DNA from 3 places in the Arthrobacter sp. K410C genome. Region 1 is predicted to be linked to each of the others. Evidence: riboswitches for the same ligand, from Rfam matches in the RefSeq annotation. Region 1 holds a riboswitch; each other region holds the start of a gene.
What was found. A riboswitch is a leader RNA that binds a small molecule or an ion and turns the genes downstream of it on or off. The one in region 1 is predicted to bind S-adenosylmethionine.
Positions count from the first base shown of each region.

Region 2: linked by a shared signal. The riboswitch ahead of AC5RU7_RS15965 (DUF1737 domain-containing protein) and the one ahead of AC5RU7_RS01470 (aminotransferase class V-fold PLP-dependent enzyme) in region 1 are both predicted to bind S-adenosylmethionine.
Region 3: linked by a shared signal. The riboswitch ahead of metX (homoserine O-acetyltransferase MetX) and the one ahead of AC5RU7_RS01470 (aminotransferase class V-fold PLP-dependent enzyme) in region 1 are both predicted to bind S-adenosylmethionine.

Region 1 covers NZ_JBNHFJ010000001.1:301,602-308,631, forward strand. Annotated here, with positions in the region: gene rsgA (ribosome small subunit-dependent GTPase A) at 1-1,007, shown strand, start outside; gene hisN (histidinol-phosphatase) at 1,056-1,868, shown strand; SAM riboswitch class IV at 2,030-2,143, shown strand; gene AC5RU7_RS01470 (aminotransferase class V-fold PLP-dependent enzyme) at 2,182-3,600, shown strand; gene AC5RU7_RS01475 (class I SAM-dependent methyltransferase) at 3,664-4,422, shown strand; gene AC5RU7_RS01480 (metal-dependent transcriptional regulator) at 4,466-5,179, shown strand; partial or broken gene AC5RU7_RS01485 (fluoride efflux transporter FluC) at 5,181-5,462, shown strand; gene AC5RU7_RS01490 (fluoride efflux transporter FluC) at 5,607-6,008, shown strand; gene AC5RU7_RS01495 (hypothetical protein) at 6,099-6,476, shown strand; gene AC5RU7_RS01500 (S1C family serine protease) at 6,500-7,030, opposite strand, start outside.
Region 2 covers NZ_JBNHFJ010000012.1:51,873-58,902, forward strand. Annotated here, with positions in the region: gene AC5RU7_RS15940 (UDP-N-acetylglucosamine 1-carboxyvinyltransferase) at 1-1,233, shown strand, start outside; gene AC5RU7_RS15945 (glutamate--cysteine ligase 2) at 1,301-2,530, shown strand; gene AC5RU7_RS15950 (DUF1905 domain-containing protein) at 2,580-2,903, shown strand; gene AC5RU7_RS15955 (O-succinylhomoserine sulfhydrylase) at 2,900-4,108, opposite strand; gene AC5RU7_RS15960 (rhodanese-like domain-containing protein) at 4,109-4,519, opposite strand; gene AC5RU7_RS15965 (DUF1737 domain-containing protein) at 4,516-4,788, opposite strand; SAM riboswitch class IV at 4,802-4,916, opposite strand; gene opgC (OpgC domain-containing protein) at 5,152-7,030, shown strand, end outside.
Region 3 covers NZ_JBNHFJ010000002.1:225,895-232,924, reverse strand. Annotated here, with positions in the region: gene mmsB (3-hydroxyisobutyrate dehydrogenase) at 1-564, opposite strand, end outside; gene AC5RU7_RS05950 (LysR family transcriptional regulator) at 705-1,604, shown strand; gene AC5RU7_RS05945 (alcohol dehydrogenase catalytic domain-containing protein) at 1,628-2,746, opposite strand; gene AC5RU7_RS05940 (MFS transporter) at 2,846-4,228, opposite strand; gene metX (homoserine O-acetyltransferase MetX) at 4,428-5,543, opposite strand; SAM riboswitch class IV at 5,556-5,672, opposite strand; gene AC5RU7_RS05930 (bifunctional o-acetylhomoserine/o-acetylserine sulfhydrylase) at 5,794-7,030, opposite strand, start outside.

The DNA of each region.
Region 1 (7,030 bases):
CCGGGCGGATCATCACCGTTGACCGGGGGCGGTACACCGCCGTGGTGCGCGAGGACTCCGCTGACGAGCGTACAGTTATCGCCGCCCGGGCCCGTGAACTCCGCCGCTCCCCCGTTGTGGCGGGCGACTTCGTTTCCCTCGTGGGGGATGTTTCCGGCGACCCCCATACCCTGGCCCGGCTGGTCAGGATCCAGGACCGGAAGACGCTGCTGCGGCGCAGCGCTGACGATACTGACCCGGTGGAGCGGGCCGTGGTGGCCAACGCCGACCAACTGGTGATCGTGGTGGCCGCCGCCAACCCGGAACCCCGCACAGGCTTCATCGACCGCGCGCTCGTAGCGGCCTACGACGCCGGCATCGACCCGATCCTGCTGGTCACCAAGGCGGACGTCAAGGATCCGGCGGAGCTCCTGTCCAACTACACTCACCTCGACCTTCCCGTGATCATCAGCCGGACCGCCGACCTTGCGGCGTCCGGCATCGATGCCCGCTCGGACGACGGACTGTCCGCCCGGCTGGACAGCGCTGCTGTTGCCGCGCTGCGGTCCTACCTGGACGGCAAGGTCACCGTCATGCTGGGACACTCCGGCGTCGGCAAGTCAACAATGGTCAACGCGCTCACGGGAGCCGAACGTGCCACCGGCGGCGTCAACGCGGTCACCGGCAGGGGCCGGCACACGTCATCGTCAGCACTGGCCCTGCGGCTGGTTGACGCACCGCCGGGCAGCTGGATCATCGACACCCCCGGCATCCGCTCCTTTGGCCTGGCGCATGTGGACCCGGACCGGATCCTGCGGTCCTTCCCGGACCTCTCCCCCGGCACCGATGCCTGCGAACGCGGCTGCAAGCACACGGCAACAGCCGTTAACTGCGGCCTGGATGCCTGGGTGGTGGAAGGCCACGCGGGCCCGACCGGAGAGGCTCGGCTGGCGTCCTTGCGCCGGTTGCTCGGAGCGGATCCGCGGGAGGATGCTCAGGAGGCAAAGGAGCTCGGCAGCGTCAACTGACAAAGCCGATCTCCCAGCAGAACAGCCTGCAGACGGTAGTTTGGAACCATGATCCAACCCGCTTCGAGCTACAACGATGACCTGCGCCTGGCCCATGTCCTGGCCGACTCCGTGGATGACCAGACCATGAGCCGCTTCAAGGCACTGGACCTCCATGTGGAGACCAAGCCCGACCTGACGCCGGTCACCGACGCGGACAAGGCCGCCGAGGAAGCCATCCGCGGCCAGCTCTCCCGCTCCCGCCCCCGCGACGCAGTGCTCGGTGAGGAGTTCGGCAGTACCGGCCACGGCTCGCGCCGCTGGATCATCGACCCCATCGACGGAACCAAGAACTTTGTCCGTGGCGTCCCCGTGTGGGCCACCCTTATTGCCCTCGTTGACGAGGGCGAGCCGGTGGTCGGCGTCGTGAGCGCTCCAGCCTTGGGCAAGCGCTGGTGGGCGGCCAAGGGCATGGGTGCCTACATGGGCCGTTCCCTTGCCGCGGCTACCCGGCTGCGGGTGTCCGACGTCTCCAGCCTGTCCGACGCCTCACTGTCCTATTCAAGCCTCTCCGGCTGGAAGGAACGGGGAAACCTGGACGAGTTCCTCGGCCTTACCGAGGATGTGTGGCGGACCCGTGCCTTCGGTGACTTCTGGTCCTACTGCATGGTGGCAGAGGGCTCGGTGGACATCGCCTGCGAACCCGAGCTCAATCTGTACGACATGGCTGCATTGGTGCCGATTGTGGTGGAGGCGGGTGGGCGGTTCACATCGCTTGAGGGCGAGGATGGCCCGTTCGGCGGGAACGCATTGGCCACCAACTCCATCCTGCACTCGGAGGTGCTGCAGCGGTTGAACCCGTACCTTGACGACCTGCTCTAAAGCCCCCTGCAACCGAACAAACGACGGCGGTTACCTCCAGAAGGAGGTGTCCGCCGTCGTCTTCTTCGCCGAAAAGCCTGTTTTCCATTCCCGCGTAACAAAGGCCTTAACAATTGCGCCGGCTTCAATCCTGGCCGCCCCATGTTCTACGCTCTTAACCAGGTCACGAGTGCCAGCGCAAAACCCCGGTTTGCTGGCCGGCAACCCTCCATTCGCGGTGGGGTGCCCCGGGTGACGACCAGGCCGGTCCGGAGCGGATGCGGCAAGCGCGGATTCCCTTGATAGCGGAGTCCTGTTTTGAAGTGAGGTCTCTGTGACAACTGCCACCGTCTCCCCCAACGCCGCCATCACCGCTGATTCCGTGTTTGACGGACGGCAGGCACTGGCCGGCCGGCCTCTCGCCGCCGTCACCGGCGCAGAAATCCAGGCACCGCTGATTTCCGGCGGCCATATCCGCTACGCCAACCTTGACTATGGCGCCTCCGCCCCCGCCCTCTCGGTGGTGTCCGCCTACCTCAACGAGATCCTGCCTTTCTATGCCAGTGTCCACCGCGGTGCCGGCTACGCGTCCCAGATCAGCACCTCGGTCTACGAAAACGCCCGCAGCATCGTCCGCGACTTTGTGGGCGGCCGCCCGAACGACTCCGTCATCTTCACGCGGAACACCACGGACTCGCTCAACCTGCTGGCCGGCTGCCTGCCCCTCAACGGCGGCCAGCCCGCCGGCGACGTCCTGTACCTGGACATTGAGCACCACGCCAACCTGCTGCCGTGGCAGGGCGTTCCCCACCGCAGCATTGTTGCCGCCGACACCATCGCGGGAACCATCGACGCCGTACGTGCAGAGCTGGAACAGGGCGGCGTCAGCCTGCTGGCCATCACCGGCGCCTCCAACGTCACGGGCGAAATCCTCCCGGTCCGCGCCCTTGCGGCCCTGGCCCACCAGCACGGGGCCCGCATCGTGGTGGACGCGGCCCAGCTGGCGCCGCACCGCCGCATCAACATCAGCGCGGACGACGTCGATTACGTCGCCTTCTCCGGCCACAAGCTGTACGCGCCCTTCGGCGCAGGCGTCCTGGTGGGACGGCCGGACTGGCTCGACGCCGGAACCCCGCACCTCGCCGGCGGCGGCGCGGTCAAGGAGGCCAGGCTCGACGGCGTCAGCTGGGCCACCGGCCCGGCCCGCCACGAGGGCGGCTCCCCCAACGTCCTGGGTGCCGCCACCCTGGCCAAGGCCACCCAGGTCATCGCGGGCCTGGACCAGGAACGCTGGCACGCCCACGAATCCGCCATCCGTTGCTTCCTGGTGGAGGGCCTCCAGGAGATCGACGGCGTCACAGTGCACCAGATCTTCAAGGACACCAACCCGGACACCGACACCATCGGCGTGGTCAACTTCTCGGTTGAGGGCTACGACGCAGGCCTCGTGGCTGCGTACCTGTCGGCCGAGCACGGCGTGGGCCTGCGTGACGGACGCTTCTGCGCACACCCCCTGCTGAAGCGGCTGGGCCTGCCTTCGGGTTCGCTCCGCGCCAGCTTCGGCGTCGGTTCCCGGCTGGAGGATGCCCAGCGGCTCCTGGCCGGCATCGCCAAGCTGCGCCGTGACGGGCTCGGCTGGGACTACGTGGTGGACTCAGGGCGGTGGGTTCCCGCCAATGACACCCGCACCTACCCGCACTGGGCCCCAAACACGCCTGGGACCGCCGGCGCTGCTCCCTGCACCGACGACTGACCCATCCGGCAGATGCGGTAAATTCGGAAGGTACCGCAGGGCATTGACTGAAGGAGGCCGCACGTGGTTCGGGGTGGCCCAAAGCTGGATCTCGGGCGGCGCCGGGAGCTGGGCAAGAGTTTCCAGCAGGGCGGTAGGCACTATCAGCGGGTCCGGCCCGGTTATCCCGCCGACTCTGCCAATTGGCTCATCCCCGCGGGCGCGAGGGATGCGCTCGACGCCGGGGCAGGAACCGGCAAGTTCACCGAACTGCTGCTGGAACGCGGGCTGGCCGTCACCGCCGTCGACCCCTCCGCCGACATGCTGGACCAGCTGAAGGCACACTATCCCGGCGCCACCGCGGTCCTGGGAACCGCCGAAGCCACAGGCCTGCCGTCGTCCGCCTTCGACGTCGTCACCGTTGCCCAGGCCTGGCACTGGTGCGATCCCCTGACCGCGAGCACCGAACTGGCACGCGTCCTGCGTCCGCACGGCACACTCGGGCTTGTCTGGAACCAACTGGACACCACCGTCCCCTGGGTGCACCGGCTCTCGCGGATCATGCACGCCGGGGACGTCTACAAGCCCGGCCACCGGCCGGTGGTGGGCCCGGAATTCGGTGAGCTGGAAAGCCACGTGACGCACTGGCAGGACACCGTCAGCACCGAGGACCTGATCGAACTGACCAAATCGCGCAGCTATTACCTCCGGGCAGGTGATGCCACCCGTGCCAAGGTCCTCGCCAACCTTGACTGGTACCTGCATGAGCACCTGGGACATGCCGCGGACGAGGACATCGGGCTGCCGTACCTGACGTTGTCGTGGCGGGCAGTCAAAGTATGAGCGGTTCCGCCGCGCTCCCTGGGCACCCGGTAGGCTTGGTCCTGTGAAGACCAGCGCGCCCTCCTCCTCCATTGAGGACTACGTCAAGGTCATCTACTCTTTCACTGAATGGCAGGACAAGCCCATCACGTCCTCGCAGCTGGCCCAAAGGCTGGGCGTTGCCAATTCGTCCGTGTCGGAAATGGTCCGCAAGCTCAAGGACCAGGGCCTTGTTGACCACAAGCCGTACAGCGCCATTACCCTTACGGACGCGGGACTGCGGCTTGCCTTGTCCATGGTGCGGCGCCACCGGCTGATCGAAACCTACCTGGTCCAGCAGCTTGGATACAGCTGGGATGAGGTCCACGACGAGGCCGAACTGCTCGAGCACGCAGTATCAGACACTTTCATTGAGCGCGTCGCCGCCAAGCTCGGCGATCCCAGCCGGGACCCGCACGGGGATCCTATTCCCACGGCGGACGGCAAGGTGCTGATGCCCAGGGCGCACCTGATGGGCGAGCTGGATAAGGGCCACACCGGCAGGATTACGCGGATCAGTGACGATAACCCGGACCTGCTCCGCTATCTGTCCGCCGAGGAGATCGACCTTGACGCCGAGGTAGAGGTGGTGGGACGCCGGCCGTTCGGCGGTGCCCTGATGGTGCGGATCCGGAACTCCGGGCGGACCAGGGATTACGATCTGGCGGACGAGATCACCTCAGCCCTCTGGGTCCACAGCGACCATCCCCATCCAGGCTGCCTGCTGGGAGACAGCTGACGTGGGACCGGCGCCCGTCTGGCGGGCATGGCTGGCTGTTGCCGTCGGCGGCCTGGTTGGCAGCGAACTCCGGTACGGCCTGACGCTGGCGTTCCCCGAGCAGCCCGCGTCGGTGCCGTGGGCAACACTGTGCATCAACGTTGCCGGCAGCTTTGTCCTGGCCGCGCTGACCACTGCCTGGATGGCCCGGCCGCGGACTGCGTTCTGGCTTCGCGCGGGACTGGGACCCGGACTGCTTGGCTCCTTCACCACGTTCTCCGCCGTGGTGTTCGCCGTAGACCAGCTAGCCCGGGCGGGCCAGCACCCGGTGTGGATCGCCTATCTGGCAGTATCGCTGCTTCTAAGGCCTGGCTGCCGCAGGAGCGGGGTGGCGGCTGGGCAAGCGGCTCACCCTACAACCAGTGGACGCTGTTCCGGGCCGCCGGCAATGATCGGCGCGGTCATGGTGGGCGTCTTCGGCGTGATGGGGGCACTCCTCCGCTTTGGCGTCGACAGCTGGTTCGCACACCACAGCTCCACCCGCAGCGTCCGAACCGGCAGCGGGAACCAAAAGCTGCACTGGCCGTGGGCCACGTTGCTGGTGAATGTGGCGGGGTGCTTCATCATCGGGTTGTCCCACGGAGCGGCAGCGGGGCTCGGCCTGAGCCCTGACTGGCAGGCCGGGCTGTCCGCCGGCCTGGCGGGCGGGCTGACCACCTTCAGTTCCTGGACCACGGCCACCGTTCGGCTCTTCGCGGAGTCGCGCGTCGGCGCGGCAGCCCTCAATATCGCCGGCAACCTGGTGCTCGGATTTGCCGCGGCTGCTGCCGGCATTGCGCTGACTGCCTAGTCGTGCGGTCCGGTTGGTTCAGCCCGCTTGGGCGCCCGGCCCCACCGGGGCCCGGTCCTGATTTGTATGCCTCCCGTATGGTGGACTGTGATGATTAGCAGACGTGACGCGGCAATTGCCCTGGATGTGCCGCTGGAAATGGCCCAGCGCCATGGCCTTCCCAAATGGATGACCGAGGCCGAACTGGGTGCGATCCTGGACAACCCGCCGCCTTGGCTGGTCCAGTCCCGCGCCAACCGGACGGGCAAGCGGCCGGTGTGGGTCCACCTTGAGTGTGCGGTCTGCGGCTACGAGGAGGCGGCCCGTCCCAAGAAATGGTGGCCGGACTTCACGTACGTTGTCTGCCACCATCATTCACCCGCGGACGTGCCGGCTGCCGCGCCGGGGTTCGTCCGGAGCGAGTTCGACGGCGTCGGGACGCGTTTCGTGGGCATCGCCGACGTGGCGGCGCCGGATACGGGGCGCTGACGCGGGACTTCACTGTTCCCGGCTCAGTTGCCGTTGCTGGTCATTTCGTCCGGCACGGCCACCAGATGGCTCTCGGCACCGTCCCGCAGTACCGCGAGATCCAGCGGCTGGCCGATCGCGTCGGCAAAGAGCAGCCGCTGCAGGCTTTCGGCATTGCTGACGGGCCGGCCGCCCGCCGTAAGGAGGATGTCTCCCGCTGCCAGGCCCGCCCTGTCAGCGGGTGAGCCGGGCAGCACCTCCACGATCCGCAGCCCTTCCCGCTGGCCCGTCCTGATCACTGTGCTGGGGTTCAGCCGGATGGGAGTGCTGACCAGGCCCAGGTAGGCGCGGCGGACCCGTCCATCGGAAAGCAGGGCGGAGATGATCCGCCGCGTGGTCGCGTTGATCGGAACCGCCAGCCCCAGCCCTGCGCCCGCGACTGCCGTATTGATGCCCACAATCCTGCTGTGGGTATCGGCGAGGGCACCGCCTGAGTTACCGGGGTTCAGTGCCGCGTCCGTCTGGATGACATCTTCGATGACCCTGCGGTTGTTGCCCGACCACACCGGAATGGC
Region 2 (7,030 bases), on a different contig from region 1:
GCCCTGCTCTGCGCCAGCCTGATCAACCGCGGCACCACCGTGCTCCGCCGCCTGGCCAGGATTGAGGAAGTCAACCGGATCGTGGAGGTCCTAACCAGCATCGGTGTGGAGTGCACGTGGCTGAACGATACCGACCTGCGGCTCCGCCGGCCGGCCGTCCTGGACCTTGAGGCAATGGACGTGGATGCCGCGCGCCGGACCCGCAGTGTGATCATGCTGCTGGGTCCGCTGCTGGATGAGACGGAGGAATACCGGCTTCCGTATGCCGGGGGTTGCGATCTGGGGACCCGCACGGTTGAGCCGCACATGCAGGCCCTGCGCCAGTTCGGGCTTTCGGTGGAGGCCACGGCGGGCTTCTACGCCATCCAGGCACCGCCGCCGGATGCCCGGGACCGTTCCTTCGTCCTCACCGAGCGCGGCGATACCGTCACCGAAAATGCAATCATGGCCGCCGCGCACCGCGAGGGAACCACGGTCATCCGCAACGCCAGCCCCAACTACATGGTCCAGGACCTCTGCTTCTACCTGCAGATGCTTGGCGTGACCATCGACGGCGTGGGAACCACTACCCTCAGCATCACGGGCAAGCCCGTTATCAATGCGGACATCGAGTACTTCCCGTCGGAGGACCCCATTGAGGCCATGAGCCTCATCACCGCCGGGATCGTCACAAATTCCGAGGTCACCGTCCGCCGCGTGCCCATCGAGTTCATGGAGATTGAGCTTGCCACGCTGGGCCAGATGGGGCAGCAGCTGGAAATTTCCGGCGAGTACATGGCGCGCAACGGCCGGACCCGCCTGGTGGACGTCACCACCAAGCCGTCGGAGCTGCACGCACCCGAAGACAAAATCCACCCCATGCCGTTCCCCGGCCTCAACATCGACAATCTGCCGTTCTTCGCCGTGATAGCAGCCAATGCCACAGGCCAGACCATGATCCACGACTGGGTCTACGAAAACCGTGCCATCTACCTGACGGAGCTGAACCGGCTGGGGGCCCAGGTGCAGCTGTTGGATCCGCACCGCATCTATGTCAACGGGCCCACCAAGTGGCGCGCGGCCGAAGTCGGGTGCCCGCCGGCACTGCGGCCGGCAGCGTGCCTGCTGCTGGCCATGCTCGCGGCCCGCGGGGTGTCCGAACTGCGGAACATCTACGTCATCGAGCGCGGGTATGAGGACCTGGCGGAGCGGCTGAACACCATCGGCGCCAAGGTGGAGTACTTCCAGGACTGAGCATTAACGCTTCGTCATGAACGGCAGGGCCGCTTCAAATACGTTCCCGCTGCCGCAGAATGTCAATATGCGTACATTCGGCGTGGAGGAAGAGCTCCTGATTGTTGATCCGGAGACCGGGGAGCCGCTGGCGCTGGCCGACGCGCTGCTGTCCGGCCGCCGGGTGGCTGCCGACGATTCCGCCCAGGATCCGCATGCGCTTGTGACCGAGGACAAAACGGTCTATGACGACGACGAGACGGGCCTGAGTGCCGAACTGAAGCTTGAGCAGATTGAGACCCAGACCCGGCCCTGCCTTGAATCCGGCAGCCTGTTGGACCAGATCAGGGCCGGACGGTTGCTCGCAGACCAGGCCGCGAAGAAACACAACGCCCGCGTCGCCGCGCTGGCCACCTCGCCGCTGGGCCTGAACAGCCACACCACTCCTGATCCGCGCTACGCCAGGATGCTGGAACGCTTCGGGCTGACCGCCCAGGAGCAGCTGACGTGCGGCTTCCATGTCCACACCTTTGTGGAATCACCCGAAGAAGGCGTGGCGGTGCTCGACCGCATCCGCGACAAACTGGCCGTGCTGACGGCGCTCAGCGCCAACTCGCCGTTCTGGAACGGGCTGGAGACCGGTTTTGAAAGCTACCGGACCCAGGCGTGGAACCGATGGCCGACGGCGGGGCCGGCGGGCATCTACGGCACCTACGCGGCCTACCGTCGGCTGGTCACCAGGCTGCTGGACACGGGCGTGATGCTGGACGAAGGGATGATCTATTTCGACGCCCGGCTGTCCCGCAACCATCCCACCGTGGAGGTGCGGGTGGCCGACGTCTGCCTGCGGGCCGAGGATGCGGCCCTCCTCGCGGTCCTGGTCCGTGCCCTCGTGGAGACCGCCAGCCGGGAGTGGCGGGAAGGCGTGGAACCTGTACCGGTACCGACTGTCCTGCTGAGGATGGCTTCCTGGCAGGCCAGCAGCGGGGGCCTCGGAGGGGAGCTGCTGGACTTTGGAAGCTTCCGGCCAGCCCCCGCGCCCGAGGTTGTGCGTTCCCTGGTGGAGTACCTCGCGCCGGTGCTGGAGGAACAGGGTGAGCTCGACCTGGCGCGGCAAGGCGTGGAAGCGATCATCGCCCGCGGCACAGGGGCAGCCGAGCAGCGCCGGGTCCGTGACCGGTTGCTGTCGGGGCCATCGACCAAGGACATGGGCTTCGGCGCCGTCGTGCGGCATGCCGTGAACGTCACCATGCGCGGCGACTTGGACCTCTCGGAAGTCGACGCCGTTCCCGACCTGCTGCGGGTGCGGCAGGCCTAGCCAGTTGGTAACCGTGGCGTTAGGGAAGGCCACGTGCCATACTCGGCGCGTGGCGCCGTCGTACTCTTTTCATGCCGAGCTTTGGCTCTATCCCGGCGAAGCGGGCTGGCACTTCCTCACCCTGCCGCCGGACGTGGCGGACGACATTGCAGAGCAAAGCGAGGCCGGCAACAAGGCCTTCGGCTCGGTCAAGGTCGCGGTGGAAATTAGCGGCCACCGCTGGCTGACGTCCATCTTTCCGGACAACAAAATGGGGTCGTACCTGCTTCCCGTCAAGAAAGCTGTACGGGAAAAGGCGCGCATCAAGGCGGGCGATAGCGTGGACGTCCGGCTGGAGCTCCAGCCGGACAATGCTTCGCCGGGAGAAAGCTAGATCTGCTTCAGCGCCTGTTCGAGGTCGCGGATCAGGTCGTCGGCGTCCTCGAGCCCAACGGACAGGCGCACCACGCCGTCGCTGAGGCCGATGGCAGCCCGTCCCTCCGGCCCCATCGCACGGTGCGTGGTGGTGGCTGGGTGCGTAATCAGGGATTTCGAATCGCCCAGGTTGTTGGAGATATCGATGATCCGCAGCCCGTCCAGCAGGGCGAAAGCGGCTTCCTTGCCCGAGCGGCCGCCGGACGGAGCGAGCTCCAGGGTGAGCACCGTGCCGCCGGCGCGCATCTGCCTGGCAGCAAGTTCGTACTGCGGGTGCGACTTCAGCAGCGGGTACTTCACCCAGCTCACGGCAGGCTGCTGCTCCAGCCATTCGGCGAGCCGGAGGGCTGTTGTGGAGGAGTGGTTGACACGCAGCGCCATGGTCTCCAGGCCTTTGGTCAACACCCACGCGTTGAACGGCGAAAGCGACGGGCCGGTGTGGCGCATCAGCTGCTTGACCGGACCCTCGATGTACTCCTTGGTGCCCAGGATGGCACCGCCCATCACCCGGCCCTGGCCGTCAATGTGCTTGGTGCCGGAGTAGACGATGACGTCCGCGCCCAGCTGGCCGCAGCGTTGGAGCAGGGGAGTGGCAAAGACGTTGTCGACGACGACGGTGGCCCCGGCAGCGTGCGCAAGTTCGCTGACCGCGGCGATGTCCACGATCTCCTGCATCGGGTTGGACGGAGACTCGAAGAAGACGGCGGTTGTGGGCTGGGACAGGGCGGCGCGCCACTGCTCCAGGTCCGGACCGTCCACAAAGACGGTCTCCACGCCCCACCGCGGCAGGATTTCGTTGAGGATGACGAAGCAGGAACCAAAGAGCGAACGGGCGGCCACCACGCGGTCCCCGGCAGCGAGCAGGGCGCCCAGGGCGGTGAACACGGCGGACATGCCGGACGCGGTGGCAAAGCACGCCTCCGTTCCTTCGAGCAGCCGGAGCCGCTCCTGGAAGGTCGCCACGGAGGGGTTGCCGTACCGGGAGTAGACGAAGCGCTCATCCTCGCCGGTGAAGGCGCGTTCCGCAGCAGCGGCGGATTCGTAGACGAAACCCGAGTTCAGGAACACCGCTTCGGACGTTTCCTGGAAGTTGGTGCGGTCCAGCCCGCCGCGGACGGCCTGGGTGTCGGGGCTCCAGCCGGCGGCGTCATTATTGAAGGTCACTTAGTTCTTTCCCAGGTTGGTCGGCAGGCCGCGGTTCTTCCAGCCATTGACGGTCCGTTCGCCGTAGCGGTCCGGGTCGCCTTCGAACCCCTCCAGGACGTTGTAGGAGGTGAAGCCGGCCTGCGTCGCGGCGATGGCGGCGGAGATGGAGCGCTGGCCGGAGCGGCAGATGAACACCAGCTCCGTGTTGGAATCCTCCGGCGCCTGCTGGCTCAGGTCCTTCAGGAAATCCGGGTTGGGAATGCCGCCGGGGAATGTCCACTGGATGAACAGTGGATCGTTGTCCGTGGCCTTGGTGTCCGGAATGCCGATGTGCGCCCATTCGCCCTCGGTGCGCACGTCCACCAGGATGGCGCCCTGCTCAAGCTTGGCCCAGGCTTCCTCCGGCGTCAGGTCTCCCGCGTAGCTCATGCGTGGCCCTCGCCGTCGAACTCGAGGTCCTCGCTGGCTGCTTCCAGGTCGTCAACAGCGGTGGCGACGGCGGCGTCCGCCGATGCGATGGCGGCCGGCAGGACCACGGCCTGGGCCACGATGACGCTGGTGCCGTTGAAGGCTGCCGCCGGGCTTCCGTGCAGGACGTAGCCTTCGGCGAGTGCGGTTGAGATCCGCTCACAGAATTCACGGTTGTCCGGGCCGCTGATGAGGCGGTAGGACAACTTTTCTTCGGGGGCGTCGGACACGACGGATCTCCTTCTCTCACGCTTGCAGCTCGAATCGGTCGATATGCCGAGTATTCACCTGAGGCACCCCGCCGCGGAAGGAGGGTTGCCGACCGGCCAGTCAGGGCTTGGCGCCGGTACTCATTACTCCCCAAAAACGTAACATCTGGCACCGGCGGCCGCATCGCCGTCGTCGTCATGTTGCGTAACTGAAGCGGAAACGCTGCCGAAGGCGGCGAGGCGGTGCCGTCACCGGTGAACGGCCGACGGCGGTATCACCGCAGGTGGGCGGGTCTTTCTTTCCCATCCCGGCGCGACGGCCCGATACAGTTCTTGGGGGGCAGCGCCCCGCCGTGAAAGATCAGCACTGGGGGTCCCTTGAACATGCGAACAGCCACGCCCTGCCGCCGCCCCCGTCCGGCCCTGGCCCCCCGTCTTCGCGTGGCCTGGGCGTTCCTTGCCGTACTTGCTGTTGCGTATGTGACTGCGGTCCTGCCGGCGGGGGCGGCCCGGGCAGCCGAACCCGCACCGGACGCGGGCAAGCCGCTGCTCGGCGTCGTCCTGGAATGGGGCGAGGACACCGCTGCAGGGTTTGCCGAGCGGCTGGGAGCGTCACCGGCTGTCTATGGACACGACATCGCTTTTCCCTACCGTTCCTCCGAGCAGAACGACATCAAGGGATTCCTTGAACAGTCCTCGCTCCAGGGCGCCCACGCCATGCTCACGGTCAAGCCCACGGTGCCGCTGGAGCAGATAGACGCCACGGCAGCCGAGTCATTCGCCGGGGAAATCAGACGGCTTACCGCGCAGTTCCATGGGCAGGTGCTGGTGCGGTTTGCCCCGGACATGAACGCCTCCTGGGTGGAGTGGGGCCAGCAGCCGGCCGAATACCGGAAGGCGTTCCAGGCTGTCTCCGCGGCATTTGGGGATTCCGGCAACGGCCGGACGGTTATGGTCTGGGAGCCGTACCTGGGCAAGGACTACCCCTTTGACCGGAACCGGAACGCGCCGGCCCGCGGAAGCGACGGTTTCGCCTTGCTGGATACCAACGGCGACGGTGCCTGGAACGGGTCTGACAGCGCCTACGAACCGTACTATCCGGGTGATGATGCCGTGGACTGGGTTGGCCTGACGGCTTTCCATGACGATACCGCCGGTGGCGCCGCAGTCAATACCGTTCCGCGCGCCGGTGAGCTGGAGGACATGCTGACGGCCTCGGGCGGCGAAAACTTCTACGCCACCTATGCCGAGGAGCGGGCCAAGCCGTTCCTGCTGCAGACCGCCGCCTTCTACAGCCCCGCGTCCGGCGGCGCGTCCGAGGCTGAGATCAAGACCGGCTGGTGGGACCAGGTGGTGGGCACTGCCACGTCGGCAGAGTTTGGCAGGACGTCCGCGGTGGTCTGGGACGAGCGCACCAGCACCAGGGACACCGGCGTGGCCAGCATCGACTGGCTCCTGACCGGCAGCCCGGAGATCGCCCGGGCGGCGCTGGACCGGCTGGAGGCCTCGCCCTTGGTGACCGGTCCCGTCACGGAGGTGTCCACCGGCGGCAGCGACTATGTCCGGGCAAACACGCTGGCCGGGGCTGCCGCCTGGACAGTATGGGCCGCACTCGTCATCCTCCTGGTGGCCCTCTGGCAGATTCCGCGGCGCGTTCACGCCGCAACAGCTTGGGGTTACACGGACCCGTCCGGCAGGGATTCGCGCGTGGACCTGCTGCGCGGACTGGCCATCGTGTTTGTCGTGGTCAACCACCTGGGCATGACGTCCCTGTTCCAGCTCCTGACCCAGGAGGCGGTGGGCTTCGTTTCGGGTGCCGAACTGTTTGTCCTCTTCTCCGGTCTAGTGGTGGGCATGGTCTACGGGCCCCGGGTGAAAGACGATTTTGGAACCGTCGTGGACCTGACGTCCCGACGCGCCGGCAAGCTCTACCTGACTGCACTGATAGTCCTCGTGGGCGTCTTCCTGGCTTCGCTGCTGCCGGTTTTCCGCATCGACGCGCTAACCACCTTCGTGGACCAGGGGACCGGCGGGGCAGGGCACGACGGCGCCGGGCGCACCTACGACCTTTATGCAGGAATGGAGCAACTCTTCCAGTTCCCGGTGCCGGCCCAGGTCCTCCCCGCCGTCCTGCTGCTGCAGTTCGGTCCGTGGCAGTTCAACGTGATGGGGCTGTACGTGGTGCTGCTGCTGGCCAGCCCCTTTATTCTTGCCGCCCTCAACCGGGGCAAGGCCGTGTGGGTGCTGGCCGGCACCCTGGCGG
Region 3 (7,030 bases), on a different contig from region 1:
ACCCTCAGCCGTTGAGGCGAGGTTGATGAACAGCATGAGGTTGTTGCAGATCTTGGCTGCCTGGCCCGTGGTGGCGCCGCCGGTGGGAATGATGTTGGCGGCCATCGGACGGATGTACTCCGTGGCGTCCGCCACCGCTCCCGGCTCCCCGCCCACCATGAAGGTCAGCGTCCCGGCCTTCGCCCCGCTCATGCCGCCCGAAACCGGCGCGTCAACGAAGCGGAAGCCGGCGGCAGCAGCGGCGTCGTGCAGTTCCTGCGCCGCTGCGATGTCGATGGTGGAGGAATCAACCAGCAGGGTGCTGGTACCTGCGGCGGCCAGCACTCCTTCCGGGCCCAGGTACACGGCCCTGGCATGCTCGCCCTTGGGGAGCATGGTGAAGACGGCGTCGGCTCCCTCCACTGCTTCGGCAATGCTGCCGGCGGGCTTGACCCCGCCGGCCTCCGCGGCGGCAAGGGCTGCGGGGTTGAGGTCGAAGCCGCGCACCTCATGTCCGGCCTTGGCCAGGTTCACGGACATGGACCCGCCCATGTTCCCCAGTCCAATCCATCCGATTACTGCCATCGCCCGGGCTCCTTTGCTCTGCGGCCGGCCGCCATGGCCGGACCGCCCAGTGACAACGGTTACATGCTGTTAGAGTGCAATCAAGGGGAAAAATCACAGACAGTATGTGCACTGATGCACATTGACGGAAGGTTGCACCAGTGGCCCGGCTTCCCAGCCCAGACGACCTGCTGATTCTCCTGACCGTGGCACGGCTGGGACGGTTCAACGCCGTCGCCGAGAGCCTGGGAACCACGCACACCACCATTTCCCGCCGCATCCTGGCATTGGACCGGCAACTGGGCGGCAGGACGCTGGAACGCAGCCCGCAGGGCTGGGAGCTGACCGAGCTTGGCGCCTCCGCAGTGGCGGCCGCCGAGGCCATCGAGGAAACGCTGGGCTCGCTTGCCGGCACCATCGGCCAGGAACGCGATGCCCTGTCCGGCATGGTCCGGATCAGCACGTCGGACGGTTTCGGCGCCGAATTCGTGGCTCCGGCGCTGGTACGCCTCCAGCAGCGCCATCCCCTTCTGAATATCGAGATGCTCAGCGCAACCCGCAAGGTCAGCCGCAACCGGTCCGGAGTTGACCTGGAAGTGGTGGTGGGCGGAACCGACGTCAACAATGCCCAGACGATTTTCCTTACCAACTACTACCTCCGGCTTTACGCCAGCGCCGCCTATGCAGCCCAGCGCGGACTGCCGGAAACGCCCGACGGCGTGGGGCAGCACGGCTTCGTGTCGTACGTCGAATCCGCCCTCCAGGTGGCGGAACTCGGCCACCGGTCCTCGCAGCTGCCCGCGCCGAAATCCAGCTTCCAGGCCACGAGCATCTTCGCCCAGGTGGAGGCTGTGCGCAGGGGCGCGGGCATCGGGCTGCTTCCCAACTTCATGGTGGCCCGCGACCCCGGTTTCATCCCCGTCCTTCCGCACGATTTCGAGCGCCAGCTTCCCATCTGGGCAGTGGCGCGGCCGGAGTCGATGCGGTCCGGGCGCGTCCAGGCGGTCATAGCCGCGCTCAAGGAAGAAGTGGCGGCCCGGCAGGACCTGCTGGTCGCCTGAGTCCTGCCGCGGGCGGCAAGCATTCAGGGGCGGAACAGCCGGCGGACCACTTTCCCGGCCGCCAGGGCGTCCAGGCCCTCATTGATCTCGGCGAGCGGGCGCGTGTCCGAATGCAGCAGTTCCACCGGCAGCCGGCCGTCCCGCCAGTAGCCGAGATAGCGCGGGATGTCCCGGCCGGGGACGGCGTCGCCCATGTACGAGCCGAGCAGCCGCTTGCCCGCACCCGCAAACTGGAGCGCCGGGACGGCCAGTTCCGCGGACGGATGCGGCAGGCCCACCGAAACCACGGCGCCGCCCCTGGTCACCAGCTCAAGGCAGGAGGCGATGACACGGGCGGAGCCCACTGCCTCCACGGCAACATCCACGCCGTCACCGGCGGCATCTGCAATCAGCCTTGCAGCGTCCTCTGGGGTACCCGCAGCGCTGGCACCACAGTCCAGGGCCAGCTGGTGCTTGTCCCTGTTTGGATCAATGGCGACGATCGAGCCCGCACCGGCGATGCGGGCTGCCATGACTGCCGACAGGCCGACGGCGCCGAGGCCAAACACGGCTACCGACTCCCCGCCGTCGACCTTTGCCGTATTGAAGACCGCGCCCATGCCCGTCAGCACCGCGCAGCCGAACATCGCGGCAACCGTGTCCGGGACGTCGTCGTCGATCACCACGACCGATTCGCGCGCAACCACCGCGTAGTCTGCGAAAGCCGACACGCCAAGGTGGTGGTTGATGCGCTCCCCTGACCGGGTCCGCAGCACGGCCTCACCGTGCAGGAGGTCGCCGGACCCGTTGGCTTCGGCGGCACGGTGACACAGGGCGGGCCGGCCTGCCCGGCAGGCGCGGCAGTCCCCGCAGCTTGGAACGAAGACCAGCACCACGTGGTCGCCCTCGGAGACACCGGTGACTCCGCTGCCCACCGAGGCCACCCTGCCCACCGCCTCATGCCCCAGCGCCATCGGCAGGGGCCGGACGCGCGAACCGTCCACCACGGAGAGGTCGGAGTGGCACAGGCTCGAATACTTGATGGAAATTCCCAGCTCGCCTGCCCGCGGTTCGGGCCGTTCCAGCTCCTCCACCGTCAGGGGGCGGGCGTCGGAGTACCTGGTTCCCGCGGGAACGGTGTTGTAAAGGACAGCGGCTCGCATGGGGGTTCCTTGGTGTGGTTGGGGGTGGTGGTCATGCGGCTGCCCGGACCCGGAATCCGGGCCCGGGCAGCTGCCTTACCTGTGGTGCCTGGCTGCGTGCTACTTCTTGCTGGCAGCGAGGAGGTCTGCGGTGCCCTTGGCATCCGCGGCGTCGACGTCATGCAGTGAGATGCCCCTGGTCTCCTTGAGGAAGAGCACGGACACCGCCGTCACGATGCAGGCGGCCAGGAGGTAGAGGGCCACCGGAAGGGATGAATTGAAGTTGCCCAGCAGGGCGGTGGCGATGATCGGCGCCAGCGAGCCGGCAACGATCGAGGTCACTTGGTAGCCCAGGGACACGCCGGAGTAGCGCATCCGGGTGGGGAACATCTCGGCCATGATGGACGGCTGGCCCGCGTACATCAACGCGTGGAAGAGCAGCCCGATGGTGATGGCGGCCAGGATGACCATGTCATTGGCTGTGTCCATCATGGGGAAGGCGAAGAAGCCCCAGGTTCCGCCGAGGATGGCGCCCGCCATGTAGACGGGCCGCCGCCCGAAGGCGTCGGAGAGCTTGCCGACCAGCGGGACGGCGCAGAAGTGGATGAAGTGCGCCACCAGCAGCAGGAGCAGGATCCGTGAAGTGTCCGTCTGGACAACCACCTTCAGGTACGTGATGGAGAACGTGACCACCAGGTAGTAGAGGATGTTTTCGGCGAACCGGAGCCCCATGGCGGTGAAGACGCCGCGGGGGTAGCGGCGGAAGACTTCGGCAACACCGTAGCCCTTCTTTTCCGCGGTGACTTCCTTCCGGGCTTCGATGAAGATCGGAGCGTCCTGGACCTTGGTGCGGATGTAGTAGCCGATGATGACGATGACGGCGGACAGCCAGAACGCCACGCGCCAGCCCCAGCCGAGGAAGGCTTCCTGGGACAGTGTCGAGGACAGGGTGAACAGTACGCCCGTGGCCAGCAGGTTGCCCATTGGAACAGCAGACTGCGGCCAGCTGGACCAGAACCCGCGGGACTGGTTGGGGCTGTGCTCTGCCACCAGCAGCACGGCGCCGCCCCACTCACCGCCGACAGCGAAGCCCTGCACGAAGCGCAGGAACACCAGGAGGGCGGGAGCCCAGTAGCCGATCTGGGCGAAGGTGGGCAGGCAGCCCATGAGGAAGGTGGCCACACCCACCAGGATGATGCTCAGCTGCAGGAGCTGCTTGCGGCCGAACTTGTCACCGAAATGGCCAAAGACGATGCCGCCGATGGGGCGGGCCACGAAGCCTACGGCGTAGGTGACGAATGCGGCAATGATGCCGTCCAGTTCCGTGCCTGAGTTGGGGAAGAACGTTTTGCCGAACACCAGTGTGGCGGCAGATGCGTAGAGGAAGAACTCGTACCATTCGACCACCGTGCCGGCCATCGAGGCCGTGACGACTTTCTTCAGCCCTGAGGCCTTAACATCGGTTTCCTCGAGCCGCCGTGTGGCGGAGTGTTCCGTACTCATGAGTGAACTCCTTTGGCGTCTCCGTCGACACCACAATGGGGATCGGACAGCGGTTTTGTGGTGAGCACCACAAAACTGCAGGTTCACACGAGTATTGTCTGGTGACGCGCTGAGCTCAACGCCGAATACTGCAGGAAGCATCTGCAAAAATGCACATCCAGCACTGCGGCCCGGTGGGAACCGCGGGCTCGGCAGGGGTTCAAGGCAGGAGGTGCTCGCGGAGCTGGTCCCCGAGCTGCCCGATTTCCGTCAGGAAGCCGTCGTGGCCGATCGGCGCTTGGATCAGATGCACGTCCACGTCCCCGGGCAGTGCGCGCGCCAGCTCCCGCGACTGGGACGGGAAGTAGAGCCGGTCCGAATCGACTGCAGCAATGAAGAACCGGGCTTCGGAACGGGCCAGCGCTTCGGCCAGCGTTCCGCGTTCCCTGCAGACATCGTGGCTCATCAGCGCCTCGGTGATGGCGATGTAGCTGTTGGCGTCGAAGCGCTGGACCAGCTTGTTGCCCTGGTGGTCCAGGTAGCTCTCCACCTGGTAGCGGCCGCGGCCCGACAGGCAGTCAGCCTGCAGCGGTGATTCCGGGGCCTGGGGCTCCCGGCCGAACCTGCCCTCCAGCTCGGCGGCGGAGCGGTAGGTGATGTGCGCGATGCGCCGCGCCAAGGCCAGGCCTTCCTCGGGGAACGGGCCGCCGTAGTAGTCGCCGCCGTTGAAGTTGGGGTCCTGGCGAATGGCAAGGGTCTGTGCCTGGGCAAACGCGATTTGCTCTGCCGTGCTGGCGGCGCCCACGGAAATCACGGCGCAGCGCTGCACCCGCTCCGGGTAGGTGATGGCCCATTCCAAGGCGCGGGCACCGCCCAGGGAACCCCCTAGGACTGCGTACCAACTGCCGATGCCGAGCTGGTCTGCCAGCCGGGCTTCGGCCACGGTGCTGTCCCGCAATGTCACCAGGGGGAAGCGGGAACCCCAGGGTGTCCCGTCCGGGGCGGGCGACGACGGCCCGGTGGACCCGTAGCAGCCGCCCACAATGTTGATGGACACCACGAAGAACCGGTCCGTGTCCACGGGGGCACCGGGGCCGGCGAGCTGTTCCCACCAGCCGGGTTCGTCGCTGTCGCCGCGGGTGACATGGGTGCTGCCGGTCAGGGCGTGCTCGATGAGGATGGCATTGCTGCCGTCCGCGTTGAGCGTGCCCCACGTTTCGTAGGCGAGCGTGACGTCCGGCAGGTAGCCGCCGGCTTCCAGTTCCAGGCCCCCGATGGAGGCGTAGCGGACAATTCCGTGCTCGGGAACGGTGGTAGGGGTGACGGTAACCGTCATGGCAAGACCTCTTCTACGCGCTTGCCCACCGGCGGAATGACCGGCAGGCCAGGTCTTCACCCGGGGCACCCCACCGCGGAAGGAGGGTTGCCGGCCAGCAAGCCGGGGCTGTCACTGGCACTCATGACCTGGTTCGAGTGTACGAAACACCACCCGGCCCGGGCCAAGAGTGTGACTGGTTGTGACTTCCCCGGCTTTGCGCACGCAGGCCGGCCACCCGCCGTCGGGCCCTGGTCCCCGGACCGTCCGCTCAGGCGCCCTGCGCCTCCTTGGCGGCACGGAACCCGGCTTCAAGGTCGGCGAGGATATCGTCGATGTGCTCCAGGCCGACGGAGAGGCGGACCAGTCCCGGAGCGACGCCGGCCGCCGCCTGCTGCTCCGGTGACAGCTGGCTGTGGGTCGTCGACGCCGGGTGGATGACCAGCGAGCGGACGTCCCCAATGTTGGCCACGTGCGAGTGCAGCTCCAGGGCGTCCACGAACCGCTTGCCCGCCTCGGCACCGCCGGCCAGGTTGAAGGCGACAATGGCGCCGGTACCCCTGGGTCCGTACTTGCGGCCGCGCTCGTACCAGGGGCTGGAGGGCAGCCCGGCGTAGGCGACGGATTCGACGTCGTCCCTTGCTTCCAGCCACCGCGCCACCTCCCCGGCGTTGGCCACATGGCGCTCCACGCGCAGGCTCAGGGTCTCCAGGCCCTGCGAGATCAGGAAGGCGTTGAAAGGCGAAACGGCGGAACCGAGGTCGCGCAGGAGCTGGACCCGGGCCTTGAGGATGTAGGACAGGTTGGCCCCCAGCGCCCCGCCCTCGCCCAGGTCGCGGCCGTACACCAGGCCGTTGTAGGTGGGGTCCGGGGTGTTGAAGCCGGGGAAGCGTCCGGGGTCCTTGCTGAAGTCGAACTTGCCCGAATCAACGATGACGCCGGCGATCGCGGCGCCGTGGCCGCCCAGGTACTTGGTGGCCGAGTGGACCACGATGTCCGCGCCCCATTCCAGCGGCCGGATCAGGTATGGCGTGGACAGCGTGTTGTCCACGATCAGGGGCACGCCGGCCTCGTGGGCGGTGCGGGAGACGCCCTCGATGTCCAGCACGTCCTGCCGCGGGTTGGACACCACTTCGGCAAAGAAGAGCTTGGTGTTGGGCTGGACCGCCTCGCGCCAGTGGTCCAGGTTGTCCGGGTCCGCCACGAAGGTCACCGAGATGCCGAACTTCTTCAAAGTGTGGGCGAACAGGTTGTAAGTGCCGCCGTAGAGGCTGGGGCTGGCCACGATGTGGTCGCCGGCCTCGGCGATGTTTAGGACCGCGAATGTCTCTGCCGCCTGCCCCGAGCTGAGGAGGAGCGCGGCCAGGCCTCCTTCAAGGCTCGCAATCCTCTGCTCAACGGCATCCTGGGTGGGGTTGCCGATGCGCGTGTAGATCGGGGCAAGCTCGGCGAGGGCGAAGCGGTTGGCAGCGCTCTCGGCGCTGGGAAAGACGAAGGAGGTGGTCTGG